2 regions of the Bradyrhizobium sp. A11 genome follow, and region 1 is predicted to be linked to the other one. Evidence: predicted binding sites of a transcription regulator. Region 1 holds the regulator's gene; the other holds the start of a gene.

Region 1 (4,323 bases):
ACCTGATGCGCGCCCGGGTCGGCATGGTGTTCCAGAAGCCGACCCCGTTCCCGATGACGATCTACGAGAACATCGCCTTCGGCATCCGCCTCTACGAGAAGATCTCCAAGTCCGAGATGGACGACCGCGTCGAGAAGGCGCTGCGCGGCGGCGCGCTGTGGAACGAGGTCAAGGACAAGCTCAACGCCTCCGGTCTGTCGCTCTCCGGCGGCCAGCAGCAGCGCCTCTGCATCGCCCGCACCGTCGCGGTGCGGCCCGAGGTGATCCTGTTCGACGAGCCCTGCTCGGCGCTCGACCCGATCTCGACCGCCAAGGTCGAGGAGCTGATCCAGGAATTGTCCGAGAACTACACGATCGCGATCGTCACCCACAACATGCAGCAGGCGGCGCGCGTCTCCGACAAGACCGCCTTCATGTATCTCGGCGAGCTGATCGAGTTCGACGACACCAGCAAGATCTTCACGTCGCCGACCGACCGGCGGACGCAGGACTACATCACCGGCCGGTTCGGCTGAGGAGACGCAACATGGGTACCGAACATACCGCAAAGGCCTTCGACACCGACCTCCAGGAGCTCACGCGCCTGGTCGCCGAGATGGGCGGCATCGCCGAGCGCATGATCGTCGATTCCGTCGATGCGCTGATCCGCCGCGACGTCGCGCTCGGCCAGCGCGTCGTCGCCATCGACGCCGATCTCGACGCGCTGCAGAAGCGCATCGAGGAGCGCGCCGTGCTCACCATCGCCCGCCGCCAGCCGATGGCGGTGGACCTGCGCGAGATCGTCGGCGCCATGCGCGTTGCGACCGACCTCGAGCGCATCGGCGACCTCGCCAAGAACATGGGCAAGCGCGTCGCCGCGCTGGAGACCGACTTCCATCCGCTCAAGCTGTTCCGCGGCCTGGAGCACATGACCGACCTGGTGCAGCAGCAGGTCAAGAGCGTGCTCGACGCCTATGCCGCGCACGATCTGCCGGCGGCGATGGCGGTGTGGAAGGGCGACGAGGAGGTCGACGCGATCTGCACCTCGCTGTTCCGCGAGCTCCTCACCTACATGATGGAGGATCCGCGCAACATCTCGTTCTGCATCCATCTGATGTTCTGCGCCAAGAACATCGAGCGCATCGGCGACCACGCCACCAACATCGCCGAGACCGTGTTCTACATGATCGAGGGCCAGGCGATCACCGACAAGCGGCCGAAGGGCGACATGACCACGTTCGCCACGACGATCCCGAATACCTGAAGACCTCAAGGAGCGACGACAACATGGGCGCACGCATTATGGTGGTTGAGGACGAGGAAGCTCTCACCGAGCTTCTGCGTTACAACCTCGAAGGCGACGGCTATGACGTCGAGACGGTGATGCGCGGCGACGACGCCGACACCCGCCTCAAGGAACACATTCCCGATCTGATCGTGCTCGACTGGATGCTGCCGGGCCTCTCCGGCATCGAGCTGTGCCGGCGCCTGCGCACCCGGCCCGAGACCAAGCAGCTGCCGATCATCATGCTCACCGCGCGCGGCGAGGAGAGCGAGCGGGTGCGCGGCCTTGCGACCGGCGCCGACGACTACATCGTCAAGCCGTTCTCGGTGCCGGAGCTGCTGGCGCGCGTGAAGGGCCTGCTCAGGCGCGCCAGCCCCGAGCGGCTCGCGACCGTGCTGGCCTATGGCGACATCGAGCTCGATCGCGACAAGCGCCGCGTCGCGCGCTCCGGCCGCCCGATCGATCTCGGCCCGACCGAATATCGCCTGCTGGAGTTCTTCCTGGAGCATCCCGGCCGCGTGTTCTCGCGCGAGCAGCTGCTCGACAGCGTCTGGGGCCGCGACATCTACATCGACGAGCGCACCGTTGACGTCCATATCGGCCGCCTGCGCAAGCTGCTCAATCTCGGCCGCGAGCAGGACCCGATCCGCACCGTCCGCGGCGCCGGCTACGCACTGGACGATCGCTTCGCGAAGGCGGAGCAGACGTAAGGGCGGGTGAGGTGGTCTAGCGAGTTGCCGCCACAGTATCGGTGTCGTCCCGGACAAGCGTCAGCGCAGATCCGGGATCCATAACCACAGCAAGTGATTGTTACACGAAATAGGTAACTCCGAGTCCCCCTAACCACATCCTGCGGTGGCTATGGGTCCCGGATCTGCGCGCGCTTGTGGCGCGCTTGTCCGGGACGACATCGGATGTCTTGAGGCGCCGTCGTGTGACGACTGCCGCGTTTGCGATCAGCTAAATCTCGCTCAGCGCGTGGGCTTCGGTGCCGCGCGGCGCCGATCCGCCGCCGGCTGATACGCCACGCGCGAGTGCTGGGCGCAATAGGGCAGGCCGGACAGGGCCTTGCCGCCGCAGAAGAAGAAATCCGGGCTCGAGGGATCGCCCACCGGCCAGTGGCAGGTCGCCTCGTTCAATTCGAGCAGCGACAGCCGCTGGCTCATCGGCACCACGTTGTCGTAGGTGACGGGTTCGGCCTCGACCTCGACCTCGAAGGCCTGCGCCAGCGCGGTGTTGCCGCGCGCGATGGGGCGCGTCACCCGCATCATGTGCTGGGCGGGACGCGCCTTGCGCGGCCGGGGCGCGGCCGACGAAGGGCTCTTGGCGCGGCCGGACAGGCCGAGCCTGTGCACTTTGCCGATCACGGCATTGCGGGTCACATTGCCGAGCTCTGCTGCGATCTGGCTGGCCGACAATCCGGCCTCCCAGAGCTTTTTCAGCTGCTCGACGCGATCGTCGGACCAGGTCAAAACCGTCATTGCACCCTTTCCCTCGCCGCGCGGCTGCCATCCTGGCGGTCCGTGCGGCGAATGCCTAAGCCTCGAAAAACCCGTGCCGCTCGAATCCCTTAGGGCTCGCCGGGCGCGCAACTGACGCCCGAACGTTTACGCCGGTACATGAGGACTCTTGGGATCAGAACTGCCGCACGAGATGTCGTATCTGACAATCCAAACGCTACAATATGGCGTGACTCACGCGCAAGAGTCCGCCGACTCGCTTCCACATGTTCCGTGGTGAAAAACCCGCAAAATCGCGACCGCAAGACTACGGAATCACCGTTTCACCACCGTTTTCTGGGGCTTTCGGGCGGCATTGACACCCGTTTCACCAGGCCTAAGATAGTCGTGCGTGCCGCCCTTAAAAGGCGGCACGTTTCGTTTTCCGGGCCGGTGGATGGTGCGTTGCGCAATGCACGCCTCACACCGTCCGCAACATCAAGTGGCCGTCATGACTAACAGCGCAGCCCCGCATTTGCTCCCCGTTTTCGCCAGGGCCAACCTCGGTTTTGAACGCGGCGAAGGCTGCTGGCTGATCGCAACCAATGGCGATCGCTATCTCGATTTCACCTCGGGCGTCGCCGTCAATGCGCTCGGCCATTGCCACCCGCATCTGATCAAGGCGTTGCAGGAGCAGGCGACGAAGCTGTGGCACATGTCGAACCTGTTCCAGAGCCCGGACGGCGAGAAGCTCGCCGCGCGCCTGTGCCACGAGAGTTTTGCCGACCTGGTGTTCTTCTGCAATTCCGGCGCCGAGGCGCTGGAGGGCGTGATCAAGCTGGTGCGCCATCATCACTTCTCCAAGGGGCATCCGGAGCGTTACCGCATCATCACCTTCGAGGGCGCCTTCCACGGCCGCACGCTGGCGACGCTCGCTGCGACCGGATCGGCAAAATATCTCGAAGGGTTCGGTCCGCCGATGGACGGCTTCGACCAGGTGCCGCATGGCGACCTCGAAGCCGTCAAGAAGGCGATCGGGCCCGACACCGCCGGTATCCTGATCGAGCCGATCCAGGGCGAGGGCGGCGTGCGTTCGGCACCGCCGGCGTTCCTCAAGGCGCTCCGCCAGCTTTGCGACGAGAAGGGCCTGCTGCTCGCCTTCGACGAGGTGCAGACCGGCATGGGCCGTGCCGGCGATCTGTTCGCGTATCGGCGCACCGGCGTCACGCCTGACGTGATGTCGCTGGCGAAGGCGCTCGGCGGCGGCTTCCCGATCGGCGCCGTGCTGGCGACCGCGGACGCGGCGGCCGGCATGGGGCCCGGCTCGCACGGCTCGACCTTCGGCGGCAATCCGCTGGCGATCTCGGCGGCCAACGCCGTGCTCGACGTCATGCTTAAGCCCGGCTTCTTCGACCACGTGCAGAAGATGTCGCTGCTGCTCAAGCAGAAGCTCGCCTCGGTGATCGACCGTCACCCCGACATCGTCAGCGAGGTGCGCGGCGAGGGCCTCCTGATCGGCATCAAGGCCGTCGTGCCCTCGGGCGACCTGGTCGCCGCCTTGCGCGACGAAAAGCTCCTGACCGTCGGGGCCGGCGACAATGTCGTGCGCTTCCTGCCGCC
Region 2 (4,323 bases), 2.7 Mb from region 1:
GCTTGCGCGGTCGCCCTCGCACATCCTACAAGCGGGGCATGGTTGAGACGACCTTTTTTCCGCGCCGTCTGATTCTCGGCGCCGCAATGATCTCCGGCGTGCTGCTGGCGCTCGCGGTGCACATGCTGGGCGCGCGCTACGGGCTCGACCTCGGCGGGCTCTGGCGCTCCGACTCGGCCGAGTTCATCCCCGCGGGCGCGGCGATCGCGTGGTGGCTGATCGCCACGGTCGGCTTTTCCGGCGGCTATTTCACCGCGACGCTGATGCAGAGCGCGGCGTCCGGCCAGATCCCGCAGCGGATGCGCCAGTTCCTGATCGCGGTCGGCGTGCTCCTGCTCGCGGGGGCGGGTCAGGCAGCCTCCGCGCCGAGCCCGATCCCGACCGTCTCGGGCGTGCTGGCCGGGCTCGCCGCGCTCTGCCTCGGCGCCGTCATGGCGTTCTGCGGCGCCCATTTCGCGCTGCGCCGCGGCTGAAGCCGACACGGGCCGCAAAAAAGAACGCCGCGCGGAGGCCGCGCAGCGTTCGTCGAATGTGGGCTCGGCTCAGCTCGCCGCGCGCAGGTTCACCTTGCTCTCGGCCAGCGTGGTCAGCTTCTGATCGGTCGCCTTTTCCTCCTCGAGCGTCTTGGCGAGCACGGCGGCGCAATCGTTGCGGCCGAGCTGCTTGGCCCAGGCGATCAGGCTGCCGTAGCGCACGATCTCGTAATGTTCGGCAGCCTGGGCCGCGTTGATCAGCGCGGCGTCGAGCACGGCCTTGTCGGCAACTTCGCCGGCGGTCTCATCGGCTTCCTCGATGATGCCGTCGATCGCCGGACAGTCGACCGCCTTGACGGGGACGCCATGCATCTTGAACACTTCCTCGAGCCGCGCCACGTGCTGCTTGGTCTCTTCGAGGTGCGTCAAAAAGCCCTGTTTCAGCTGCGGATCGGTGGCCTTGCTGGCCATCTTCGGCAGCGCCTTGGTCAGCTGCTGCTCGGCGTAATAGATGTCCTGAAGCTGATGCACGAACAGGTCGTTCATGGTTTTGATGTCTTTTGTGAACAGTCCCATCGTTCGGTCCTTTTTCGGTTTGCTGGAACACGCAGGCAGCGGCTTGCACGAAAAGCCGCTCATTGCGCCATGTTTCGGTTGCTGTTCAGACCCAACGAACGCGCGACATCGACGTTCCAAAAAACACTCGCATGGCATTGCGTTGGAACAATGCAGGCGGCGCCGGGATCTGAAATCATAGGCCGATATGAACGCACGCGCCGGCCGGCTTTCACGACTCATATGCTTAACGCGCCTTCCGATGTGAACCGCGTATGACAAAGTTGCCGGTCCGGCGCAGAACCTATTGTTGTCAAGGGCTGCACAAGCTGCAGTTTTTGCCTTAAATGAGCTGGATCACGCCTAGCGATCGCTGCCTGCCTTTGGTGATGATCGCACCCGAACTGGCCAATGCCTGGCCCGGTCGGTCTTGCCCCCCGCCGGGAGGATGAATGCACGGACTGCTGCCCGCGCTGAAACGCGGCTTCAAGAGATGGATCGGCTGGCGACGGCTTGGGGTTGCCGCGAGCATCTTCATCATCGCCTTCGCGATCACCACGCTGGTGCGGACCCTCAAGGGCATCGATACCGGGGTCATCCTGACCGCGTTGACCGAAATTCCCCGCGGCAGCATCGGGCTGGCGGCGGTGTGCGTGTTCTTCGCGTTCTGCACGCTGACCTTCTATGATTATTTCGCACTGCGAACGATCGGCAAGAAGCACGTGCCCTATCGCATCGCGGCGCTCTCCAGCTTCACGTCCTATTCGATCGGCCACAACATCGGCGCCACCGTCTTCACCGGCGGCGCGATCCGCTTCCGGATCTATTCGGACTACGGGCTGAACGCGATCGACGTCGCCAAGATCTGCTTCCTGTCGGGCCTGACCTTCTGGCTCGGTAACATCTTCGTGCTCTCGATCGGCTTGGCCGTCCATCCGGACGCGGCCTCCTCGATGGATCAGCTTCCTCCATCTATCAACCGGCTGATCGCGCTCGGCGGCCTTGCCTCGATCGGGGCTTATCTCGCCTGGCTCGTCATGGGCGAGAAGCGGCGCGAGCTCGGCCAGAAGGGCTGGAAGGTCGTGCTGCCCTCGGCGCCGCTGACGCTGGTGCAGATCCTCATCGGCGTGGTCGATCTCGGCTTCTGCGCCATGGCGATGTACCTCTTGATGCCAGCCAATCCGCCGATCGACTTCATGTCGCTGGCCGTGGTGTTCATCCTGGCCACCCTGATCGGCTTTGCCAGCCATGCGCCCGGCTCGATCGGCGTGTTCGACGCCGCCATGCTGGTGGCGCTGCCGCAGTTCGGCCGCGAGGAGCTGCTGGCGACGCTGCTGGTATTTCGTATCCTCTATTTCGTGATCCCGTTCGGCCTCGCCATCTCCATCATGGGCACGCGCGAGCTCTGGATGAACGTGGTCGAGCCCTGGCAGGAGCGGCGGCGGCTGGCGGAGGCCTGTGCGCAGGCCAATCTGCCCAAAGAGGTGACGCCGATGCAGCGCGAGCGGTTGCTGCGGCAGGCCAACAAGCGCTGAAAGCAGCCTGCCCGGACCGGAGGGTTGCGGGCGGCAGCGCAATGCTCTCTTATTTCCGCCTCAACTTTGCCGTTGAAGACGCGGGCCATGATCCCTGTATTGCTTCGTACCCTCTGCGCCGGCACCCTGCTGCTGGCCGGACTTTTGTCCGTTTTGCCGGCCGAGCGCGCCGCCGCGCAGGACGCCGGCCCCTTGCAGATCAGTTGGGAGGTGCGTAACCGCTTCCGGCTGTTCCGCGAGGAGCGCGACTTCCTGCTCCATGTCGAGAATGCGCGTAACCGCAGCATCCTCGCCGCAGAACAATCGCTGGAGCTCCAGAGCGAAGGCCGCGGCTGGGCGCGCAACATGGTCAACCGCCTCTGCATCGACCTTCAGGGCCGCGTCAACCAGCCCTGCACCCGCGACAACACCAAGGAAAACTACCTCACCCCGATCGACCATCCCGTCACCGTGCGTCTCGTGGGCGCGGTACCGGTCGGCGCCACCTGCGCCTGGTCGTTCGACGACGGTGACGGCCCGCAGCAATCGACCTTCGACTGCGCCGAGCCGATCAACCTGCGTGTCCGCTACGGCAAGCAGACGGTCGCGACCGTCGACGTCTCCGCCGGCGCCGATCCGACCCAGCGGGTCCAGACCGAGATCCAGGTCCGCGACATCTTCGTCGCCGGCCTCGGGGACAGCATCGCCTCGGGCGAGGGCAATCCGGACAGGGCACTGGCGCTGTCCGACGAAGGTTTCTGCTTCCGCTCCTATCTCGGCACCGCCGGCGGGCAGTACTACCGGCCGAGCCGCCACGGCTTCAAGGGCGGCCGCGCTTGCGAGGCCCCGGATACGCTCGCCAACTGGCAACGCTACAGCGCGCTCTGGTTCAACGCACCGTGCCACCGCTCGCTGTACAGCTACCAGACGCGCACGGCCCTGGCGCTCGCGGTGCGCTACACCCACATCGCGGTGACCTACCTGCCGCTCGCCTGCACCGGCGCCAGCATCGGCGACGGCCTGCTCGGCTCGCAGCGCGCCCGCGAATGCCCGCCCGGCAAGACCGGCGTCTGCAACACCAGCGTGAACGCGCAGGTCGCCGAGCTGCGCGAGGCGCTCACCGCGGCGAAGAAGCGCCAGCCCGACCGCACGCTCGATCTCGTGCTGCTGTCGGTCGGCGCCAATGACGTCTATTTCTCGGGCCTCGTCGCCGACGTCATCGTCGACACCGCGACCGAGCGGGCGCTGTTCCGCCGCTCCGGCGTGATGGCAAGCGTCGACGAGTCCCGCGATGCGCTGGCGCGCGAGCTGCCCCAAAACTTCGTCAAGCTGCGCGAGGCGCTGAAGCCGCTGGTCGGCGGCGACCTCTCGCGCGTGGTCTATGTCTCCTACGCCAATCCCGCGCTCGTTGACGGCGGCGTGCCCTGCCGCGGCGGCCGTGCCGGCTTCGACATCCATCCCTCCTTCAACGCCGACCCCCAGCGGCTCGCCCGCGTCTCGACTTTCGTCGACACCGAATTCCTGCCGCAGCTGAAGGGGCTCGCCACCTGCACCCGCGGCGCGCTGTGCCGCGATCCCGAAGCCGAGCGCATGACCTTCGTCGATGCGCATCAGGCCGCGTTCGCCGATCACGGCTTCTGCGCCCATTCCGGCAACGATCCGGAATTCGACCGCACGTGCTTTGCCGAGAATGGCCAGAGCTTCAATCCCGATATCGTGAGCGCAGCGAGCCAGCCGATGCTGTGCGGCCGGGGCGCCTCGGAATATCGCGCCTATTGGCC

Evidence for each region. Region 1 encodes PhoB, which activates phosphate uptake and scavenging genes when phosphate is short. Its sites were predicted from a motif close to TGTCATNNANCTGTCAT; they were not measured.
Region 2: the regulator PhoB is predicted to act here: its motif matches at 1,293-1,309, upstream of WI560_RS21870 (YbhN family protein).

What each region holds. Positions count from the first base shown of each region.
Region 1 is NZ_CP149509.1:466,534-470,856, forward strand. Features, by position in the region: gene pstB (phosphate ABC transporter ATP-binding protein PstB) at 1-515, shown strand, start outside; gene phoU (phosphate signaling complex protein PhoU) at 527-1,243, shown strand; gene phoB (phosphate regulon transcriptional regulator PhoB) at 1,267-1,974, shown strand; gene WI560_RS02080 (GcrA family cell cycle regulator) at 2,236-2,745, opposite strand; gene WI560_RS02085 (aspartate aminotransferase family protein) at 3,215-4,323, shown strand, end outside.
Region 2 is NZ_CP149509.1:4,636,765-4,641,087, forward strand. Features, by position in the region: gene WI560_RS21860 (hypothetical protein) at 39-473, shown strand; gene WI560_RS21865 (ferritin-like domain-containing protein) at 543-1,049, opposite strand; gene WI560_RS21870 (YbhN family protein) at 1,481-2,563, shown strand; gene WI560_RS21875 (hypothetical protein) at 2,651-4,323, shown strand, end outside.